2 regions of the Providencia sp. 2.29 genome follow, and region 1 is predicted to be linked to the other one. Evidence: predicted binding sites of a transcription regulator. Region 1 holds the regulator's gene; the other holds the start of a gene.
What was found. The regulator PurR, encoded in region 1, represses purine synthesis genes. The targets are predictions, from matches to a motif close to CANGCAAACGTTTGCNTG.

Region 1 (12,281 bases):
ACGCTCAAAATGGATAAAGATGGCTGGTTATCGCCTGATGAAACACTTCATTTTCATGTTGAACCCTTTGAAGGGGCTAATTTAGAACCCGCTGCGTTAGCTTTTACGGGGATTGACCCAACTAACCCTTTACGTGGTGCTGTTAGTGAGTATGAAGCACTGCATGCCATTTTTAAAATGGTACGAAAAGGGATGAAAGCGACCGATTGTAATCGAGCTATCATTGTGGCTCACAACGCCACATTCGACCACAGCTTTGTCATGAATGCCGCTGAACGTGCGGGTTTAAAACGTAACCCTTTCCACCCTTTTGCGACTTTTGATACCGCTGCATTAAGTGGCCTTGTTTTTGGGCAAACGATTTTAGCTAAGGCCTGTGTCGCAGCAGGGATCCCTTTCGACGGTAAACAGGCTCACGGCGCTTTGTATGATACAAACCGCACTGCTCTTCTTTTTTGTGAGTTAGTTAATAAGTGGAAAAAGCTCGGTGGATGGCCACCAGCGGAGCAAGAGTAAAAAATAGCCGTATCCGAAATAGAAAGACCGTATTAGTCTAAACGCTTAATACGGTCTTTTTAGATACATTAATGACGAGATTACTCAGCTTTCGTCTCATCAGCAGGACGGTACTTGTCTGCTGTTTCTTTAATCAGTGACTGTAATTCACCACGCTGATACATTTCCATGATGATATCACAACCACCTACTAATTCACCGTCAACCCATAATTGGGGAAATGTTGGCCAATTTGCGTATTTTGGTAGCTCTGCACGGATATCTGGATTTTGCAGGATATCGACATAAGCGAAACGTTCACCACAAGCAGATAACGCTTGAACTGCCTGAGCAGAAAAACCGCAGCTAGGAAGCTTAGGAGAGCCTTTCATATACAGCAGGATTGGGTTTTCTTTAATCTGGCGTTCGATTCTTTCAATTGTCGTCATTTTTACTTCCTTAACATTAATATAATTAGTATATTTCTTGTTTTTCAATCAGATAAAAAATACAGAACAAAAAACATACTACATAATACTACATTTCACTCTTAATACATCAATGAGTTAAGCTGCGATTACGAATGAAAAAGAGGGGTGTTAAGCCCCTCCTTTGGTTTGCTTGTATTGTGACTTATTTATGATTCAAGTCAAATAAATCTACTACCTAGCACGCTCCCTGCTCTGCATCACTCTTTTCCTACCATACTCTCCCGCAATGATAAAAAACCAACGAATAACAGTCTCACTGAACTATCAGCTTATCTCACAAATTTATTTGGTATTAGGGAACAATCAGGAGAGCGACGGTAGTTATGAGCTAACTACACGTTAGTCATCCACCCGCTATTGAAAAGCCATACGTTCATCTCCCCGTTTACAGTTACGGTGAAACTCTGCTGATAAAATAATATCCCTATGATTTTACGGTGTATTTATCAGTAAGATTTGTTAAGATAACCCTATAATGACTAAGCCTACAATCAGGCAGCCATATCGTGCTATTATTAATATATTAAATAATAGTTCATGCCGCATAAATGTTCAGTTTATGCACATTAACAGCATGATCATGGCTATAAAAATATTCGCTCAACTTTATGAGCACTACACCCATATGTGTTGTTTTACACCTAAACAAGGAGTACGCAATGTCTTTTGAACTACCCGCTCTACCTTATGCTAAGAATGCTCTAGAACCTTATATCTCGGAAGAAACACTCGAGTACCATTATGGTAAACACCATAATACCTATGTTGTTAACCTGAATAACTTAGTCAAAGGTACTGCTTTCGAAGGTAAATCACTGGAAGAGATCATTAAAACCTCAGATGCTGGTATTTTTAACAATGCGGCACAAGTTTGGAATCACACTTTCTACTGGAACTGCTTAGCGCCAAACGCTGGCGGGGAACCAACAGGTAAAGTCGCAGAAGCGATTAACAAAGCATTTGGTTCTTTCGCTGAATTTAAACAGCAGTTCACTGATGCAGCAACCAAAAACTTTGGTGCTGGTTGGACTTGGTTAGTTAAAAAAACTGATGGCAGCTTAGCGATTGTAAATACCTCTAACGCTGGCACCCCTATCTCTGGTGATGACAAACCTCTTCTTACTGTCGATATTTGGGAGCACGCCTACTATATTGACTACCGCAATGCACGTCCTAAGTATTTAGAGAACTTCTGGGCGCTGGTTAATTGGAAATTTGTTGAAGAAAATCTAGCTTAATTGATTTTTATCACTAACAATAAGGGCGAGTATTCACTCGCCCTTATTCATTCTACCTTTATTTAAAAGGCAAAATTAGAAAATATGTACTGCAAAAGCAATGATCACAGCCAAAGAACCTAACGCTGCTAATAATCCAAATTTAAAATCTGTATCCATGAGTTCCTCTCATCAAACGAACAGTTAACCAGCAACATAACCATAACTTTAACATGGTTAAATAAGTATGACATGACGATTTATAAAAACCAGTGTCTATATCACAGGTTATAACATCAATTATTTCTTTTGTTTTTGCGCTAGATCAGACAAAATCGATAACAAATCGCTAAATTATTGCCAGTTAAGGTACTATGCCTCAATATGCTGGTAATTTTTAATAAGAATTCATGACAAGACCGCTTATTGGTCAGGAGTTTTTTTTCCCCATGGCAACGATTAAAGATGTGGCGAAGCGCGCTGGCGTCTCCACCACAACCGTATCCCATGTAATTAACAAAACACGCTTTGTAGCCGATGATACTAAGGCTGCTGTTTGGGCTGCAATAAAAGAACTCAATTATTCGCCGAGTGCCGTTGCTCGTAGTTTGAAAGTTAATCATACAAAATCCATCGGCTTGCTCGCGACATCGAGTGAGGCACCTTATTTTGCTGAGGTCATTGAGTCTGTTGAAAACAGTTGTTATGAGAAAGGCTATACTCTAATTTTATGTAATTCGCATAATAACTTAGGTAAACAACAAGCTTATTTACAGATGCTGGCACAAAAACGTGTCGATGGCCTACTCGTCATGTGTTCTGAATATCCTGATAAACTAATCAATATGTTAGAAGATTACCGTAACATCCCAATGGTCGTTATGGATTGGGGAACATCACGCGGTGACTTTACTGACAGTATCATTGATAATTCATTCCATGGCGGCTATCTCGCGGGTCGTTACTTAATTGACCGAGGCCATCGCGATATTGCGGTGATCCCCGGCTCTTTGGAAAGAAATACAGGGATTGGGCGGCTCACTGGCTTTAAAAAGGCCATGGAAGAGGCGAAGGTCACTTTACGTGACGAATGGATTGTTCAAGGCGACTTTGAACCTGAGTCAGGCTATAAAGCCATGATGCAAATTTTGAGTAATAAGCAAAAACCCACTGCCGTATTCTGTGGTGGTGACATCATGGCGATGGGCGCCATTTGTGCCGCTGACGAAATGGGGCTACGGGTTCCTCAAGATATTTCCATTATAGGTTATGATAATGTGCGCAATGCACGTTATTTCACCCCTGCATTAACCACAATACATCAACCTAAAGAACGCTTAGGCCAAATGGCATTCGCTATGTTACTAGATCGCATAGTGAATAAACGTGAAGATGCACAAACAATCGAAGTGCATCCACGTTTAGTTGAACGGCGCTCAGTGGCTGATGGTCCGTTCATCGATTACCGCCGCTAATTAAGGAGCTAGCCATTCGGCGTTGAGTGTTTCACTGTCTCCTAAGTATTCAAGTAACCAACTCAACGCCGGTGAGGTATTTTTTTCAACCCAAGTTAAACAGCATGGGCTTGGCGGAAACGGCTGTGTTAATTGTAATGGCACAAGCTTTCCAGCGTCACAAAATGGCGCTCCGCGGTGTTCAGGTACCATCCCAACACATAACCCATTCACTAAACACGCCATTCCATTTTCCCAAAATGGCACGACTAAACGCCGCTGGTTATCTAGTGCCCATGTATCGCGTTTGGGTAGGTTCCTTGATGTATCTTCAAGGCACAGACTTGGGTATTCACGCATTTGGTCATCCGTTAATCCTCCCTTTAACTGCGCTAATGGGTGGTTAGGACTGGCAACACATAACCATGACATAAACCCCATATCACGAAAACTATAGCGTTCGCCGATCGGTGAGGCGCGTGTTGCACCAATAGCCACATCGACACGCCCATCCGCAAGCGCATCCCAAACACCGTTAAAAACTTCAGGATGGATATACAACTCAATGTCTGGGAAGTGGCGATAGAAATCGAGGATCAATTGCTCCGTTCGTTGAGGTTTCACTATGCAGTCAACCGCAATACTAAACTGCCCTCGCCAGCCATTTGCGGCTTGCTGACACTGGTGGCGTGTCTGTGTCATTTTTTTGATAACAGATCGACTTTGCTTGATAAATATTTCCCCAGCCTCTGTTAAAACAACATCGCGGTGACGGCGCTCAAATATCGGTACTGCAAGCCATTCCTCGACTTGCTTGACCGTATAGCTAATCGCAGAAGGCACTCGGTGAAGCTCCTCTGCTGCACCACTAAAACTCCCAGTTCTTGCAACTGCATCAATCACTTCTAAGGAATGAGCTGACCACATAACGATACCTTTCAAAAATTTTGATAGCACATTCCAAATATTACCGTTTCACAATGTAAAAATACAACCTATACAATAGGGTATCTATTAACAATTTTGTAAATTTTAGATAAGTAATCTGCCATGACAAATACAGCGACAAAAAACTCCCCAGGCTTTATGTTCTACCTTGCTGGGTTGAGTATGCTAGGGTTCTTAGCTATTGATATGTATCTTCCCGCATTTGGGTCAATGCAAACTGCATTAAATACTTCTGAAGGCGCAATTAGTGCTTCTCTAAGTATCTTCTTAGGGGGATTTGCCCTTGCTCAACTGCTATGGGGGCCTTTATCGGATAAGCTAGGTCGTAAACCGATCCTCATTGCCGGTTTGTCACTCTTTATTTTAAGTTGTTTAGGGATGTTATGGGTCACCAGTGCAACACAACTGCTTATCTTACGTTTTTTACAGGCAATTGGCGTCTGTAGTGCAGCCGTTCTTTGGCAAGCACTAGTTATCGACCGTTATGACTCCTCTAGTACGCAAAAAGTGTTTGCGACCATTATGCCCCTAGTTGCTCTTTCTCCTGCTTTGGCGCCTTTATTGGGTGCATGGGTGCTTGAGCATTATGATTGGGAAATTATCTTTGTTGTTTTAATGGCCGTTGGGGTTTTATTATTACTTCCGACATTTTTATTAAAAAATGTTGCCCCAAAAGAGATCATTAGTAGTACATCAGGAAAAGAGTCCGTTTCATTTTTAAAATTACTCAGCTCACGTATATACAGTGGTAACGTTTTGGTTTACGCATCCTGTAGTGCCGGTTTCTTTGCTTGGTTAACGGGGTCACCTTTTATTTTAAGAAATATGGGTTTTGACCCAGCAGATATTGGTCTGAGTTATATTCCTCAAACTCTTGCCTTTATTATTGGTGGTTATGGATGTCGTTTTTTATTAATCAAAGTCCGTGCTGAAATCTTATTTCCATTATTATTGATCGGCTATGCTGTGAGTATGTCAATTCTGTTTGTAATGGCAATTTATACCACACCAAGCCTAACCATGATCTTAATCCCCTTTTGTTTTATGGCAGCAATGAACGGTGCTTCTTACCCAATTGCAGTTTCAAAAGCGCTGAATGCCTACCCTCAGGCAAGTGGTAAAGCTGCCGCATTGCAAAATACCTTACAACTGGGATTGTGTTTTGTCGCCAGTATATTAGTTTCCGCATTACCTTTTGATCCGCTACTATCCACAACAGGTGTCATGGCAATAACAATATTACCAATGATTATTGGTTATTTTGTTCAAAATACAAAAGATTGCACTGAATCATCACGGAAAAATGCAGAATATCAGCCTCAATAACTAATTTTGCTATCAGCCACTACTCTGTAGTGGCTGATTTGGAATAAAAAACCTAATTAAGTCGTCTTTTTAAAATCATCCACTCTTTATTTGACATTCCAATTCTGTATATTTACTTTCAAATTCTACTTTTCTGGCTAAAGTGACATTTTTCGCCATTGTTAAATAAAACTATCGCTTCTATACTCGGATAATACTTAGTCCGAAGTGATTTTTGAGTTAATAAATATTGATGGTTTAAACTCAGGGCGCGACGGTATAAATGCGCTCCTGTCTTTGTGAAGCTATTCTTCGCAACCCTACACTTTCAGCAAACTGAAATTCTATCTCAAAAACCTTCATCTCAAGTTGGAGAGCATATGAGCACTTGTGTAGATGAAACTAAAGCGAAAGTTTCGAATTGGCAAAGGATCGCAGAGTCTTTATTAAACCAAGCAGGCATAGAAATAAACGGCTCTCGCCCTTTCGATATTCAAATACATAATACCGATTTTTATAAAAGGGTTTTACAAAAAGGGTCTCTCGGTCTTGGCGAGAGTTATATGGACGGCTGGTGGGACTGTGAGCGCTTAGATATATTTTTCTATAAAGTATTGCAAGCGAAACTCGACACTAAGCTGCCGAATAACCTTACCGATATCATGAAAGTCGCTATGGCGCGCCTAAGAAACCTGCAAACCCAAAAACGGTCTTGGATTGTAGGAGAAGAGCACTATGATTTGGGTAATGATCTTTTTACCCTAATGCTTGACCCTTATATGCAATATTCTTGCGGTTATTGGCATGATGCGACATCACTTGAACAGGCACAAATTAATAAATTGGATCTAATTTGTCGCAAACTGCAAATAGAGCCGGGTATGCGCCTTTTAGATATTGGTTGTGGCTGGGGAGGCTTAAGCGCCTATGCCGCTCGCCATTATGGCGCCTCTGTTACAGGGGTCACTATCTCTAAAGAGCAACAAAAACTCGCACAAGAGCGCTGTAAAGGCTTAGACGTTAATATCATTTTGCAAGATTACCGTGAGTTAAATGATAAATTTGATCGCATCGTCTCTGTCGGCATGTTTGAACACGTTGGCCCTAAAAACTACGCAACCTATTTCGATGTGGCACGTAGGAATATTAAAGACGATGGCTTATTTTTGTTACACACAATTGGCTCTAACAAAAATAAAGTCAATGTGGACTCGTGGATTGGTAAATATATTTTCCCAAATGGCGTATTACCCTCTATTCAAAATATTGGGAACTCAAGTGAAGGTAAATTTATCATGGAAGATTGGCACAATTTTGGGGCTGATTACGATAAAACGTTAATGGCTTGGTATGAACGCTTCTTAAATAGTTGGTCAGAACTAAGTAATAATTATACTCCTCGCTTTAAACGTATGTTTACCTATTACTTAAACTCTTGTGCTGGCGCTTTCCGAGCAAGAGATATTCAGTTGTGGCAAATCCTCTGGAGTCCGAACGGCGTTAGCGGAGGCATTAGAGTTCCTCGGTAACACAATTACGGAATATTCCTTCTTATAAAGGCTCTATTATTGAGATGAATCTCTTTATAGAGCCTTTAATAATGCATAAATATTATTTTAATTAGTCTTTCGACTAAAAAACGTTATTATAAGTGATTCGAACAACTCGCTATGTAGGAATTATGCTCAAACAGTATTATCCGCCAACGGAATTGAATGGTTTTATCAGTTCGATTCTAATTATCAAGAAATTTACAACACCGATTAAAATTTTTCCTGGTACTGGCGCAGAAATTTGGGTTTCTACCAAAGCGTTACGTCTGTCTACTGATCACCATCAACAAGTCAACAAATATCAGCTTGTTATTCCGCGTATCGACACTTTTACCGCAGAGCCTAATCATGGGAAGCTCATGGTATTGCGTGTACGCCATGATGCCGTGCGTTTTTTATTACCTAAACGCATCTTAACTTATACCGATATACCGACCGCGTTAGCCGATATATGGCAGGATCCTTGGTATAAAGAGTTATCGAAATCATCCTTTAAAGGACTACTTGATTGTTTTAATGCGACGAAAGTCTCAAAACAGCATCAATTAGTGGATGATATATTGGCGATCCTCTACCGAAATCCAACCAAAAAGATTAATGATATTGCTGATGAAATGGGATACAGCGCACGTTTTATACAAAAAGAATTTTTAAAAGAATATGGCATTACCCCTAAAAGATATCAGATAAATTGCCGTCTAGAACAACTACTTAAGGCAATGCTTGCCGAGCAAGATACCTATCGCTGGTTAGAAACAGGCTATTATGATCAGTCCCATTTCTATCGTGATTTTAAGCGTTATTTCACGATGACGCCGTCTGCTTTTTTGAAGTCTCATTATTCGTTTTTTTACAATACAAAAGCCAAGTTCCCTTTAAGATAGTTCTCGATACACATAAGGAGAACGGAATGAGTATTGTTGTATATGCACAAATCACAACAGAAAATAAGAATGGATTTTTAACCAAAGACATAATCAAAAATTTAGCTAAGCTAAGTCGTCGTGAGCAAGGATGCATTAAATATGACCTTATCACTAAAGAGGATGGTTACATCGTTTTTGAAGAATGGGAAAGTACCGATGCGCTTGAAATGCATAAAAAGTCAGCGCATTTTAAACGGCTCGTTGAAGCAATTGAACGTGATAATGCTAGCATTTCTATTAATTTTAGCGAAAAAGCATAGTGGCGCAAATTAATACTTGGTACTAAAAAACCCAACAAAAGTGCAAATACAAGGGATTTCCCCTTAAGATAGTAAAACTTATCAGACTTTTAATGCTATAACACCAGCTAACTCCTCGGTGCTATAGCATTTTCAGTTTCCCTCATACAAAGGGTTACATTTAGTTATCGCTTGCCTGTGTAATCGCTTCTTGAGCTTTTTTTTCCTGCTCTTTCTGCAATAAAACTCGTTCGACTGTATCAACTATCGCTTGAGTTTGTGGGTCTATTTCAATGTTCACTTTATCCCCCAGCCGTTTCAAACCTAATGTGGTTCTTGCTAAGGTTTCAGGGATCAGATGTACACAAAAACGGTTATTGATTACGTCACCGACAGTGAGACTGATCCCATCAATCGCAACAAACCCCTTGTGTAAAATATATTTCATCAATGCTTTGTCATAGATAGACAACCAAATTTGATGATTATCTTCTGATGTGAAGATTTTACTGATCTCTGCGGTCGTCACAATGTGGCCTGATACCACATGGCCGCCTATCTCATCACCATACTTTGCAGCTCTTTCAATGTTAACAACATCACCAACCTTCAATTCACCTAGGTTGGTTAGCCTGAGTGTTTCCTTGATTAAATCAAAGCTAACATATTCGCCATCTATTTTTGTTACTGTTAGGCAACAACCATTATGCGCTACGGAAGCGCCGGTCTCTAAGCCGACAAGCAGTTCTGGTGTAAATTTCATCACATGGGTACGAAAGTTAGCTCTCTCTGTAACCTCAACAATTGGGGCAGTCCCCTGAACGATACCTGTAAACATAATGATTCTCAGTGCTATGAATTGATAGTCTCAGTTTACCTAAACATTCTTAGAGATCTATCTAATTTGAGTGGTTTGGCTCAACCTATGTGTGAATTTGTGTAACATTATCATGCCGCTCCATACACAACTTTCTTTCATATTAAGAACAACAGATCATTGGCTTAAGTTATCAAAAGAGTTAAAATATAAAGTTGCTATTAACTATTTGATTTATCAAAAATCATTAGCATTTCTTTCTCTATATTCTATTAATCAGTATTTATTACTCTAAAGGTGTATGCGTGCAGAAATATTTTACAGAAGCGCGTAGCTTGCTCGCTCTCGGCATTCCGATCATTCTTGCTCAATTTTCACAAACGGCGATGGGTTTTGTGGATACCGTGATGGCAGGTAGTGTCAGTGAAACCGAGATGTCAGCAGTTGCAGTTGGATTTTCTATCTGGCTGCCAGCTATTCTTTTTGGTCAGGGGTTATTAATGGCACTGACACCTATCGTCGCACAGATGAATGGTTCTGGTCGCCGTCAGTTAATTGGTAATCAAATTCAGCAAGGGCTATGGCTAGCGTTCTTCCTTTCACTGGGTGTGATCTTTTTACTTTATAATAGTAAGTTAATTATTGGTAACATGCCGCATATTAATGAAGAGCTAGCAGATAAGTCTGTCCGTTTCTTACATGCGATTATGTGGGGTGCGCCCGGCTATCTATTTTATCAGGTCTTTCGTAGCCAATGTGAAGGTCTATCCAAAACCAAACCAGGCATGGTGATTGGTTTTCTCGGCTTGATGGTCAACATTCCCATTAACTATATCTTTATTTATGGGCATTTTGGTGCGCCTGCATTAGGTGGTGTGGGTTGTGGTGTCGCAACTGCATCAGTCTACTGGGTAATGTGCATTATGATGCGTTGGTACGTAAAAAGAGCGGGCTCACAACGCGATATTAAGGCGACACAACCCTTTGCTTCCCCTAACCCACTTATTATGAAACGTATTTTTGTTTTAGGTGCACCTATTGGGTTAGCGTTATTTTTTGAAGTGACACTATTTGCCATCGTCGCATTGCTGGTTGCGCCGCTGGGTGTCGTGGCAGTTGCAGGACACCAAGTTGCATTAAACTTCAGCTCGGTCATGTTTATGTTCCCATTGTCATTGGGTATCGCTGCCACTATCCGTGTGGGTTATAACCTTGGACAACAATCGACTGAAGCAGCGAAAGTCTCTTCTTATACCAGTTTGGCAGTTGGCTTATTAGTCGCATGCTGTACCGCGATCCTGACGGCAACCTTACGTGAACCTATTGCGTTAATGTATAACAAAAGCCCTGAAGTAGTTGTTCTCGCTTCAAGCCTCATGCTATTTGCAGCGATTTACCAGCTTTCAGATTCGGTGCAGGTCATCGGTGCAGGTATTTTACGCGGCTATAAAGATACGCGTTCTATCTTCTTTATTACCTTTACCGCTTACTGGATTTTAGGGTTACCTGTGGGTTATGTACTCGCATTAACTGACTTTATCTTCCCTGCGATGGGGCCTAAAGGCTTTTGGATCGGATTTATTGTGGGTCTAAGTGCGGCTGCCGTGGGTATGGCCACCCGTATTTGGTGGATCCATAGGCAACCTGATAGCGTTGTTTTACTTCGTTCAACGCGCTAATTGATGGAATAACAAGCAAATTATTCGATTGGGGAATGTATTTTTGCTTTAGTCGCTGTAAATACGAGCAAACTATCACGAAAATACATTTTCCCCTTGCCAGAACGGCGGTAGGACGTTAATATTCGTTCCCGTTGTCACCCTGACAGTTTTGAAACGCGTCCGTAGCTCAGTTGGTTAGAGCACCACCTTGACATGGTGGGGGTCGGTAGTTCGAGTCTACTCGGACGCACCATTTCAAAAACGTCAATGAAATTGCAATGCGTCCGTAGCTCAGTTGGTTAGAGCACCACCTTGACATGGTGGGGGTCGGTAGTTCGAGTCTACTCGGACGCACCATTTCACAACGTCAATGATATTACAATGCGTCCGTAGCTCAGTTGGTTAGAGCACCACCTTGACATGGTGGGGGTCGGTAGTTCGAGTCTACTCGGACGCACCATTCAACGATGTTATTCACTGTTTCTCCCTTGTTTTCTTATCTGCTCCACCGTTTTTGTGACCACCTTCTCGTGTTGCGCAACAGCACCGATAAAATCTTCAATTATTTTGATCTGAAATATCTCTTCACTCAATTTTGCAAAATTTGATTTGTCTCACAGTTTTTTGTTGTCTATAATAATCGCACAAGCTGAAAGGTTTCATCAAAAATAAATCAGTAAGTTAGCTTTAGTGCATTAGGTTACAATCATAATAATTAGCATAAAAAATGTGATCTAATCCACAACATAATTGCATTGAACACCAGACTGTCGCCTATTCTTAATACAATGCGTTGCGCAACAAAACGTATTCATGAATCGACGACAATACCGATTTCCTTTATAACCTTTAGATAGACTGCCATGAAAAAAACGAAAATTGTTTGTACCATCGGTCCAAAAACCGAATCAGAAGAAAAATTGAACCAACTTCTTGATGCAGGCATGAATGTCATGCGTCTCAACTTCTCTCACGGCGACTATGAAGAGCATGGTCAACGTATCAAAAATCTACGTGCAGTCTGTGCGAGAACTGGCAAACAAGCCGCTATCCTGCTTGATACTAAAGGGCCTGAAATCCGCACTATGAAACTTGAGGGCGGTAACGATGTTTCTCTCGTTGCTGGTCAAACTTTTACATTCACTACAGATACTTCAGTTATCGGTAATAAAGAC
Region 2 (12,281 bases), 2.1 Mb from region 1:
TTCTACGCTAGGATCCAGTTCCGCTTGCAGTACTGATGTTTCCCAAATCCCCGGCAATTGTAAGCCAAGCATGATAAACACCAAACCGTTAAATACGAATTCTAACATTGACCATACGCTGTCAGCACGCAGTCTCATCGCTAATGGCGCATTACGGATCACCCCAGATTTGGTGATTGTCATCCCCGCAGCCACCGCAGCCAAAATGCCTGAGAAACCAATATGCTCCGCAATCATATAAGAGGCAAAAGGCAGCAATAACATAAAGACAATTTGGGTTGCAGGATCATCGCCACTCCAGCGACTCATTAAGCGCAATGACTTGCTGTAAACCCAAGTCACAATGATACCGGATAGCAAACCACCTATCGCCACTTTAAAAAATTCAATCGTGACGCCAGACACTGAGAACATCATGGTTTCCATTGCAATCGCAACCGCAAATTTTAATGCAACCAGACCTGAAGCGTCATTCATCAATGCTTCGCCTTCCAACACGCTCATCATACGCTTAGGTATACGACCTTTACCGACAATCGAAGAGAGCGCTACCGCATCCGTTGGCGAAAGGACAGCAGCAAGTGCAAATGCAGCAATCAAAGGAATACCCGGCATTAACCAGTAAATGAGATAACCGATACCCACAACGGTTACCAATACCAGTACTAATACTAGGATGAAAATCTCACGACCATTTTGGAAAAATTCACGTGTTGGCGTTTTCCAGCCATCAACGAATAGCAATGGCGGGATCAATAGAACCATAAAGAGTTCAGGGTCAAACGTGACATGTAATCCAAACTGAGGCCATGCAAGCAATGCACCAATCGCGATTTGAATTAAGGGTAATGGAACGCGAACAGGGATGACTTTTGTCACCACACCTGAAACAGAAACTGCCAAAATTAAGATGAGAATAGTAAAGAAAATTTCCATGTTGCCCTTACTGATTAACGAAATGAACCAAACCCAAATATGACCCGTCGCAGCAGAATATTAGGTAGCTCGTCAGGCCATGAAATTTTTCAGTAAAGCCAGCAACTCGTGAAAACCCGCGGATTTCACATGTTTCACCGCCTTTTGTCTATTCTATCCTTAACTAACTACTAGGCGGGAAAATAATTCAAACTTTAAGATTAATCGCGATAATACATTAGGGGGCAGCCGATGCGCCAGCCCCCACAGAACAACGAATCTTAAATCGCTAAATCAGCAGCATAAAATGCCACTAATAGAACAGCAATAACCACGGTTCCAATATTCAGCTTACGCCACTCACCTGCAAAGATACGTCCAATCACCAATGCGGCGAAACCTAACATAATGCCAGTAACAATGTTACAGGTCAGAACAATAAACACAGCACATAATAAACCGGACATCGAATCGACAAAGTCATCAAAGTTCAGTTTAGAAACATTACTCAACATCAACAGACCGACATACATCAAAGCTGGTGCCGTCGCATACGCAGGTACTAAATAAGACAGAGGTGATAAAAATAGAATCAATAAGAACAACAGGCCAACGACCACCGCAGTAAGCCCCGTACGACCACCAGCAGCAGTACCAGCAGCAGATTCGATATAAACCGCAGCAGGAGAAGCCCCAATCGCTCCAGCAAAGATACTGCTTACCGAGTCCGCAGTTAATGCTTTACCACCATTAATAATTTGCCCATCTTTATCCAGCAAGTTAGCTTGACCAGCAACCGCACGGATGGTTCCTGTCGCATCAAAGACTGCGGTCATGACCAATGCTAATAAGCTTGGTAACACGATAGGTTGCAAGGCTCCCATAATGTCCATGCTCATGATCAGTGATAAACCATCTTCACCTAATGAAGGAAGCTTAAAGAAACCTTGGTACTTAACGGCAGGGTCAAAAATTAACCCTATGATTGAAATAGCAATAATCACCAACAGAACACCACCGGGCACGCGACGCTTCTCTAAGCCAAAAATAACCGCTAAACCCGCTAATGCCATTAATACAGGGAAAGAGGTAAAATCGCCAAGTGCAACAGGTAGCCCTTCATTTGGGTTTTTAACGACCAACCCGACACCATTTGCGGCTATCAGTAATAAAAATAACCCAATACCAATCCCAGTACCGTGCGCAATCCCCATAGGCATATTACGCAGGATCCAGCTACGAATTCCTGTCACCGAAATAATAGTAAACAGGCACCCCATAAGAAACACGGCCCCTAAAGCAACAGGGATACTGATTTTCTGGCCTAACACCAAGCTAAAAGCCGTAAATGCGGTAAGTGAAATCGCACAACCAATCGCCATTGGCAGGTTAGCCCACAGCCCCATCAATAGTGAGCCAAAACCCGCCACTAAACAGGTCGCAATAAAGACAGCTGTAGGAGGGAACCCTGCCTGCCCTAACATTCCCGGAACGACAATGACGGAATACACCATCGCCAAAAATGTCGTTAACCCTGCAATAATTTCACGGCGAACCGAAGAGCCACGCGCAGAAATTTTAAAATATTTATCCAATTTGCAATTGGTTGAAGCCTGTTGGCCAGACATGGAAATACCCCTGCTAAATATGACAAAAAGCGCCTAATCTCACTGACGAAAACGATTACGTTTTTAGAAAAAACTGATTGAGCGAGTGATTTACTCACCCCCCACTCTCACGCAATCGTTTGGCTTTAACAATAGAGATGGCAGACTATGAAGCGGGCAATTATCAATCGAAATCGACGTATTGATCAAGTGTTTTCAAGTTACATGGGGCAATCGCACACAACAAAGCAAACTTAACATAAATTTTTAGATTTTATCCCTAGCACAGTGAGGAGGTTTTACCGAATTTGGCATCCTTACTATCCGACTTATTAACCCTCTCTATTGTGAATGGATTTTCTTTTCGTTTAGCTACAGTTAATAAATATTTTGTTAGAGTTAAGTGTTGCTTCGCTAAATAATAGTGAGGGGTATTAGCGAGAGGATGACAAATAACTTATTTTTTAAATCGCATTTATTACATAGAATATAATGCTGCAAAAATATAATCTGACAACGAGAATTTAAATAAAAATCAACTTTAATTTCATCATGTTAACAATTTTTATGTGTAAACATTAATTATATTTGATCTCGTTAAAATTAAATATCACATAAAATTATTAATTACTGACATATATTCACTGCAAGAACAATGCAAAAAAAATTAACACCTAATCAAAAGTCATTAATTTTATTTATTGGCTTTCTCGCCATCTATCTTTTACCTGGTATTTACGGGCACACTCCGTGGAAGCAAGATGAAAACTATAGCTTTGGTATTATCCAAACTATGTTCGAAACAGGTAATTGGCTCGTACCAACGAATGCTGGCGAACCGTTTATGGAGAAGCCACCACTGTACTATTGGGTCGCCACCATCAGTGCCCATTTGCTATCTGGCTTTATGCCGCTTTATGATGCGGCGCGCAGTGCGACATTGTTATTTTCAGTGATTAACTTTTCATTTTTTATTCTACTTGCTCGCCGTGCCTTCAATACAGACCATATTAGTGATAAACGCATTTGGATTGCATTCGCACTCTACCTTTGCGCCCCCGGCATTTTAAGGCATAGCCATGATATGTTTACGGATGTTGCACTCATTACAGGTGCTACTATCGGTTTGTACGGCATTCTTGGGCTAATACGCCAGGAAAAGGTTGCGATGTCCGCATTATGGCTAATGTTTGGCACAGTGATCACCATGCTATCAAAAGGGGTGTTTATTCCGGGTGTGTTATGGTTAAGCTTACTGCTAGCCCCGATTTTTCTACCACACTGCCGCCAAAAGCTTTTTTGGCTACCTGCAATCATCGCCGGTCTCACTGCTCTTATCTTGATTTTACCTTGGCCTATTTTACTCTATCGCCAACATCCCGATCTGTTTATGACTTGGTTTTGGGAAAATAATATCGGTCGTTTTCTAGGCTTCTCTGTTGAAAAATTAGGTGCCAAAGCGAACTTAACACGTGTTCCAGCATCCGTGCTGCTATTTGCACTGCCAGCAGGCATACTGGCTACCCTCTATTTTATTAGAAATCCGTTAAAACGATTACGTAGCCGTAACGAGTACTTAGTCACCATTTTCCCGCTACTTGGGATTGTATTTTTACAAATTTCAGCAACAGGTAGAGCGCTCTATTTGCTCCCTTTCATCGCCCCACTTGCAATCTTAGGGACCCAAACCGTGCTTGCGCTTCCTGAAAAAGTGCTACGCGGTTTCTCATGCTTTGCGGCTACGCTATGGTCACTACTTATTATTTTCCTGTGGGTTTGCTATTTTATCGCCCTTTCGGGTCAGACGCAGGTGTGGCTTACACCTTTTAGTAAATGGCTACCGATGAGTTACCAAATGCCATTTTCGATAGTTGCTTTGCTAGTCGCGACAATCCTCACCGCCATCTGGTTTTTACGCGGAGCGTTATTGAGCCGACAGATTACCTTACGTGCCATGCAAAACTGGACGCTAGGCATGTGTATCGTATGGGGGATCACATTCAGCTTATTTTTAGGCTGGATAGACTATACCAAAGGGTTTAAAGATGTCTTTGTCGATTTAGAACAACATCTAAAAGGCCATTATCATACCAATGACTGTATGGCATCCGATAATATCGGTGAATCCGAAGCCCCTATGCTGTACTACTACACAAAGATCTTACATCAACGGCAAGATCGCTTTGAAAAACCAGAGCAGTGCCGCTGGTTAATTGTGTTATCAAAACAGATCAAGCCAGCTCCCGCAGGTATGACGCTATTTTGGAGCAACCACCGCCCCGATGAATTCACCGAAAACTTAGTTGTTTATAAAAGCATTGAGTAGAGAAATGAAAAATCTGTGCCAGTTTATCACCACTGGCACACTATTTTTTAGTTAAGCTTGTTGCGTGCTTTGGGCGCTATATTTTTCACGCGTAAACCACAAAAATGCTGTAGCAATAAAAATGAGTAATACGGGTAACCCCGCCAGCGAAAGAGATGTCGCGACGCCAGCTAATAACGGCCCGGACAAATTACCAATTCCCCATAACATAGCCGCAGCGGCATTCGCAATAATTAGGTCATTGCCTTTAAAATATTGACCAATTTGCACAAGCGCAATGGTGTAAATAGCACCGGCTGTTGCCCCCAAAACAAATAACAAGACCCAAATTAAATAATGGTGAGTTATCAAGAAAGGTAATAAACAACTCGCTCCTAATGTGACAACGCCGCAAATCCGATACAGTTTTTCACGGTTCATATGGTCCGCTAACCATCCAAATGGCATTTGCATCACCGCATCCCCCGCTAAAATTGCACTGATCATCATCGCGGCAATCGCCTCAGTATGCCCCATTCCCATACCATAAATAGGGAACATCGATAAAATCGTGCCATCAAAAAAGGCGAAAAATAGAATACCAGCACAAATGCCCGGAGCGACTTTAACAAACTGAATAATTGAAAAACGTGATTCACTGGCTGTCGCGGAAATACGGTCACCCACCTTTTGTTCCATAATTAAAAATAGTGCTATAGATATCAGGTGAAGTAAGGTGCAAATCAATAATGGAGATTTATCTTCTACGCCATAGTAAGCAATAAAAGAGGGGCCGAGTAGTTGGCTCACGGTAAAAACGGTGGTGTAGATGGCGAGGATACGGCCTCGCTTGCTTTCCGGGCTAAGTTCATTAATCCATGTTTCCCCTAAACAAATCAGTACACCGCTGGCTAACCCTGTAATCAAACGTAATGGAAAGAGCAGCCACAATGGTAACGAACTCAGTAACGGTAGCAAACTTATTGCAGAAATAATGGTTGCGATAAGCATTGCTTGTCGTTTCCCACACCAACGAACAATCCGTTGCACCATAGGGGCAATTAAAAACATCCCTAAAGCAGGTGCAGCTGAAATAATGCCAATATAGAGTTCGCTAACACCATAGTTATTTAATCGCAAAGCGACCATTGGGATACTTAAACCAATAACGATACCAATGACAGCAATACTGGTTGTAATGGTAAAAATAGCGAACGAAGGGGTACGACGAAAATGCTGTAAACGCTGATTATCAGAGCTCATTTTGATATTAATCTGCTTTCATTAATGAAAGCTTCCATTTTAAATTCTATTTATTAACGTTAAACACAATATAAAAACCCTTCATCATCTGGAATTACCGAAGATGACGAAAGGTAATTGTATCATGCTTTATATTTTATACTGATAAATCTTTAACAGTGACGTGAGTTACAAAATAAAAAAATAACGATATAGCAAGGCAATACCTGAAATTAAAATAATAATATTGATAATTTTCAGGAAAGATTCTCGCGATATTTTCAAGGTAATATGGCGCCCAGCCCAAATACCAATCAACATTGCGGGTGAGAACGCTAATGCCATCAGCAGAATATCGACATTCACATAGACACCCATCACTAAAAAGATTGTGACACGCGTTAACGTGCTAAAGCCTATTAATGTCATTTGGGTGATGCGAAAGCGCTGTTTATCGGCTATGCGGCTTGATAAGTACATAGCATAAATAAAGCCACCGCTACCAAATAACGCACTAAAAATACCGCCGATCAAGCTGAAAGGAACAACTAATATCTTAGAAAAATGCGATTGGCCTTTCTTTGAAAAAAAGGCGTTCATAACATAAAAAATCACAAATATACCAAGTAATAAAATCAGAATATCTGGGCGTGTTTTTAGTAAGATAGCCGCACCAATTAAACTCCCCACAACCATGAGTGGAATAATCCATTTTATTTCTTGATAATCCGCGTTTTTACCATCTTTTACTAGATTGATCAGCGCCGCCGTTAAATCAATCAGTGCTAATATAGGCACGATCATATTTAAAGGAAGATACATTGCTAATACAGGCGTGGCTATCAAAGCGGATCCAAACCCAGCCATCCCAAAAACTAAATAAGCGCACAGTAGTGTAAAAAAACAGATCGCCATTTCTAGCGAGAAAAAATCAAACGGCATAATTAGCCCTTACAGGGAGTATTTTTGTTCACTATAATTTTTTCTGAATAAATAAAAAAGCCCTGTTTTTATTACCTAAGTGAACGGATTGATTATTAAATCAGGTTGCCATCTTCATTTTCTTCCATTGTCGAAATATTATGCCTTTATCAGTACGTTTCTGACATAACGTTGTTATGATGGTAGAATTAGCAGCATAATTTAACTTTCAAGGAAGACACAGGGTGGATAAAAAAATCAACATTAAAATTGGTCAAAAAGTACGCTTACTCCGGCAAGCAAGGAACCTCTCCTTGAATGAACTAGCACGTTTATCAGGGATCTCAAAAGCGGCTCTTTCTAAACTGGAGTCTGGCGATTCAAACCCAAGAGTTGATACCTTAGAAGCCATCGCCATCGCATTACGCTTCCCATTGAGTGATCTATTTACATTACAGCATGAAGCCTACCCCTACTTTGTGAAGTCAGCTCCTCAGCAAGGGGATTATTCACAACAATTTAAATTTCGTATCAATATGGGCAATATTTCTGAAATATGGCAGTTGAATATGAAACGAGGCGCCATCATTAATAGCCCCGCACATATGAGCGGAACTCATGAACATATCATGCTGCATACTGGTTCATTGATGTTACGCTTAAAAGATGAACAAACCGTGTTATTAGAAGAAGGGGATTTTTATGCCTTTAGTTGTGATTTTCCCCACTCCTATCTCTGCATGGAGGGGGAATTAAATGCAACAGTCGTGATGACGTACTCGCATCTTAGTGACAGTATCTAAACTTCGACATGCTTCGCATCATAACTGATCCGCAAGATCCCTTTTTTATATTTCATCGACTTAATCACAAACTGGCAAATTTTACCGAGTGAATCAACATGAGTGCCGCCACAAGGCACCTCATCACCTTCAGAAACGCGACAAAGGCGTAACTCTCCTCGTTGTTCAACAGATACAGGATAGTCACTGTGCAAGCGTTGATTGACTAAAGCTTCTATTTCCCTTTCATCTAGTTGTTCAATGGGGGTGGGGTTATCACTAATTGCACTAAACTCTACTCGTGACTCATTCGGAAAATGGTGCCCTTTTTGCCCCTTCCATCCAAAACAAGCCATTTCCCAACTTAATAAGTGCCCCGTCGTATGCAAAGCCGCATGATATTGGCGCTGTGCCTTATCAATTTTCGCACTGACAGCATCACCAACATTCAAATTCTGATCCGGCGCTAAATAAGCAATTATCCAGCCATTTGGGTGTTTCTTAATACGAACAGGCTGATCATTGATCCACCCGGCATCGGCTGGTTGACCTCCGCCTTGTGGATGAAAAATATTATCCCTTAGCGCAACCCATTGCCCCTCATCATCTTGGCCTTTTTCAAGTACAGTTGTTTGAATTTCATAGCGATAAGTATCAGTCAGATAAATATTATTCTGCATAAAATGCCCCACTTATTTGTTGATGCTTTACAGCGTAATGCTGAGTTTGTTATACCACCATTGTTCACTTTAAGAAACAATAGAACATTAAAACAAACAAATGTGCTTAAATTGTGCGTTCAAACCAAATAAAAAATTCAACCTACAGGATAAATGTAGGTTGAATATAGAGAGCCAGTGGCGATGCAATGTTATTGCAAATAGTTTTGCATTGTCTCAAATAGTCTTAGGTCATCACTAAAACGGACTTCCCTAACATCTTCTAGTTTTTCAACTTGATTCACCATTTGTGACAAGCGCTCATCTTTTTGTACTAATAGCCAAATTCGGCTTTCATCTTTATCTTTTATTGGCATACATAAAATGCCGTCCACATTAAAAGCACGACGCGCAAACAGTCCACAAATATGCGACATAACACCAGGATGGTTGCGGACAATAAGTTCTAATGCAATTGGGTGATGTTCAAAAACCATAATTACGCTCCGATCATATCAATATTTGCTGCACCCGGTGGAACCATTGGATAAACCTTTTGATTCACATCGATCAGGGCATGAATTAAGCAAGGACCTTTCGTGTTCATAATCGCTTCTAATGCCATTTCAGGATCCGCTTCCGTATTTAAATCACAGGTTTTCAAACCAAACCCCGCCGCAATTTTAATAAAATCTGTTTGATATGGATAAGCTGCGGCATATATGCGGTTATCAAAAAACAGCTCTTGTTGCTGATACACCATCCCCAATGCTTGGTTATTCATCAGAACAATTTTGATATTTAATTGGTGCTCAACTGCGGTGGCAAGCTCTTGAATATTCATCATCAAGCTGCCGTCACCAGAGAAACATACGATGGTTTGCTCTGGGTTCGCCAATGCCGCACCAATCGCGGCAGGAAGGCCAAAGCCCATCGTGCCTAAACCGCCAGATGTTAACCACTGGCGAGGACGTGATAGCGGATAAACCTGTGCCGCCCACATTTGATGCTGCCCAACGTCAGTGGTCACTATCGCTTCTTCGCCCGCGGCTCTTGCAGCAGCAAGCACTAAGCCGTAATGGCTTAATGGATTATCGGCTTCGCTTAAATTTAATGGGTAGTCCTGCTTTAATTGATTAACTCTTGTCATCCACTCTTCACGTTGATTTTTTTCAACTAACGGCAGTAATAACTCGAGAATTTGCCCTGCATCTGCATTGATAGCAATATCAGGTCGTTTAATTTTACTGATCTCTGCTTTATCAATATCTACATGAATAATTTTGGCATTAGGACAGAATTTTTCTGCACGACCTATCGCTCGGTCATCAAAGCGAGCACCGATAACAATTAGCAAATCAGCTTCTTCCATCACCATATTCGTGCTACGCGCCGCATGCATTCCTAACATTCCCAAGTAGAGCGGGTGGCGCATAGGAATAGTCCCTAATGCCATCAGTGTCATCGTCGTTGGTAATGTCGCTTTCTCTGCAAACGCAATCGCCGTTTCTGTGGAGCCTGAACTAATCACGCCGCCCCCAAAATAAAGTACAGGACGTTTCGACTGATTAATCATTTCCGCCGCTTGGATCACTTTTTCCATCTCAAAGTTCGGCGCCTTATCTTTTGGCTGAATATCTGGCAATGCGTCTAATTCGATCGTTGCCGTCTGCACATCTTTAGGAATATCAATCCATACTGGGCCGGGACGACCGGACTCTGCGATTCGGAAGGCGTCACAAATTACTTGCGGTAATTCATTGATGTTACGAACTAAATAGTTGTGTTTTGTGACAGGAATAGAAATCCCATAAGTATCAACTTCCTGAAAAGCATCGGTGCCAATCATTGAAGAAGGAACTTGGCCTGTAATACAAACCAGTGGAATAGAGTCAAGCTTAGCGTCCGCAATGGCCGTGACTAAATTCGTTGCCCCTGGGCCACTCGATGAAATACACACTGCCGCTTTTCCGGTTGTACGCGCAATACCTTGTGCAATAAAGCCAGCACCTTGCTCATGACGCGCCAAAATATGGCGGATTTGCTTACTTTTACCTAAAGCATCATAAAAAGGGAGGGCTGCACCGCCAGGGATCCCTGAAACAATGGTAATGCCATGTTTTTCTAACAAATGGACTATCAGTTCTGCACCTGTGTAGCAGGTTTTATCTGATGATGTTGTACCCGATTCGCTCATAATCTTATCCTTCACACTAGCCGGTGAGATTCGAGCGGCGATTCATAAAAAAACCCCGCTCGGTTTGCGCCGGCGGGGTTTTTAATCTGCGTTGATTGTTCCCGTTACGGCGCTAAGCCCACGACCACCACCACACGCACGACCACCGCGGCACGTGGCGCGGTTAGTAGTAGGTTTGAATGATGAAGAGTCATGTTCACGGGTTATTCCTGTCTGTCGATATTAATTTGGTTTAAATTATTAATCATTATTTTGTGTAAGTGCATTTAAGAAAACACATCTTGTTCACAATGACAATCATTTTTTCCATTTTTATTCATCTCACATTTAAAACGCGATCAATATCACACTACTAACTTACCAGAGCATTTAACTGGCAATTAGTTATTTTTTGGTTTTATCCACTCGTTAAACCGAGATAACAACCAGGCTCTTAAATTGACTGATATTCCCTCTTGACTTCAAGTTGACTTGAAGTTGTAAGCTGCACATTTCCTGTATTTCACAACAATAAACTGGCAAAGCAAACTCAGCTTAACTGATTATTTCTATTAGTTTATTTGATTTTTAGAGGGTATTATGCCTAAAAATGTTTGGTGGTTAGCTATCGCATTAGCACTGTTTACAACGGGGAATGCTATTGTACTTTCAGTGGCAGTCGTGATCGGCGAGAAACTTGCCGTAGATCCGACTTACTCTACGGTTCCACTCCTGAGCCAATATATTGGTTTAATTATGGCAACCATTCCTATTGCATATTTAATGCAGAAATACTCAAGAAAACTCGGCTTTATACTGGGGAGTTTTTCTGGGATGATCGGAGCCATTCTATCCATTGTTGGTATTATTTATTACAACTTAACCTATTTCTCAATTGGCCTATTCTTTACAGGAATTGCCATTGGTACAGCACAACAATTTCGTTTTGCAGCGCTCGAAGAAGCTCCTAAAGCTTTACATGCTAAAGCGGTTGGGTTAGTGATGAGTGGAGGAATTGCAGCCGCCTTAATCGGCCCAACGTTGGCCGTTATGACACAGCGCTTTTTCACTGAATACCCTTTTGCTGGCCCCTTTAGTGCATTAACGCTCATCTATGTTATCGCTTTTATTTTATTATTAAGAGTGCCTTTGAAAAAAGTCGAACAACAAAGGCAAAACCATAGCAAAGCGAAACGTAGTTATAAACAACTGTATTCACAACCGATATTAAAATTAATTACTATCGTAAGTGCGGTTGGCTATGCGTTAGTGGTATTGACTTTCGCTTCCATTCCACTCTCTATGAAACAACACAATTTCCCCTTCTCTTTAATAGCTCTTGTATTCCAGTGCCATGTACTCGGTATGTTCGCACCCTCTTTTTTTACAGGGCACCTTATTCATCGTATTGGAACAAAAAAGATCATCGTTATCGGTATTTTGTTGCTGTTTCTCTCTGCCACAATAAACCTGCTGGGAAGCCAATTTTATCACTATCTACTATCAGGCATATTCGTTGGTGTCGCGTGGAATTTTATTTTAATCAGTACCACCCAACTATTGCCTCTCGGCTATGAAGATCACGAAAGAGCAAAAGTGCAAGGTATGACAGATTTTCTTATTTATTCTTTTGGTGCTTTAGGTAGCCTTGCAGCCGGTGTGTTATTTTTCTCG

Region 2: a site for PurR is predicted at 2,652-2,669, ahead of I3B46_RS02520 (NCS2 family permease). Genes of this name have one in related genera too.

The regions. Positions count from the first base shown of each region.
Region 1 covers NZ_CP065420.1:2,672,182-2,684,462, forward strand. Annotated here, with positions in the region: gene rnt (ribonuclease T) at 1-516, shown strand, start outside; gene I3B46_RS12310 (Grx4 family monothiol glutaredoxin) at 597-944, opposite strand; gene sodB (superoxide dismutase [Fe]) at 1,646-2,224, shown strand; gene cydH (cytochrome bd-I oxidase subunit CydH) at 2,300-2,383, opposite strand; gene purR (HTH-type transcriptional repressor PurR) at 2,653-3,678, shown strand; gene punR (DNA-binding transcriptional activator PunR) at 3,679-4,584, opposite strand; gene punC (purine nucleoside transporter PunC) at 4,708-5,931, shown strand; gene cfa (cyclopropane fatty acyl phospholipid synthase) at 6,291-7,439, shown strand; gene I3B46_RS12345 (helix-turn-helix transcriptional regulator) at 7,592-8,347, shown strand; gene I3B46_RS12350 (putative quinol monooxygenase) at 8,374-8,649, shown strand; gene I3B46_RS12355 (riboflavin synthase) at 8,810-9,466, opposite strand; gene I3B46_RS12360 (MATE family efflux transporter) at 9,751-11,124, shown strand; tRNA gene I3B46_RS12365 (tRNA-Val) at 11,283-11,359, shown strand; tRNA gene I3B46_RS12370 (tRNA-Val) at 11,387-11,463, shown strand; tRNA gene I3B46_RS12375 (tRNA-Val) at 11,490-11,566, shown strand; gene pykF (pyruvate kinase PykF) at 11,970-12,281, shown strand, end outside.
Region 2 covers NZ_CP065420.1:578,477-590,757, reverse strand. Annotated here, with positions in the region: gene I3B46_RS02525 (Na+/H+ antiporter) at 1-936, opposite strand, end outside; gene I3B46_RS02520 (NCS2 family permease) at 1,197-2,543, opposite strand; gene I3B46_RS02515 (ArnT family glycosyltransferase) at 3,178-4,848, shown strand; gene I3B46_RS02510 (MFS transporter) at 4,900-6,090, opposite strand; gene I3B46_RS02505 (sulfite exporter TauE/SafE family protein) at 6,259-7,011, opposite strand; gene I3B46_RS02500 (helix-turn-helix domain-containing protein) at 7,236-7,793, shown strand; gene I3B46_RS02495 (hypothetical protein) at 7,790-8,452, opposite strand; gene ilvN (acetolactate synthase small subunit) at 8,644-8,928, opposite strand; gene ilvB (acetolactate synthase large subunit) at 8,931-10,628, opposite strand; gene ivbL (ilvB operon leader peptide IvbL) at 10,733-10,822, opposite strand; gene I3B46_RS02475 (MFS transporter) at 11,208-12,281, shown strand, end outside.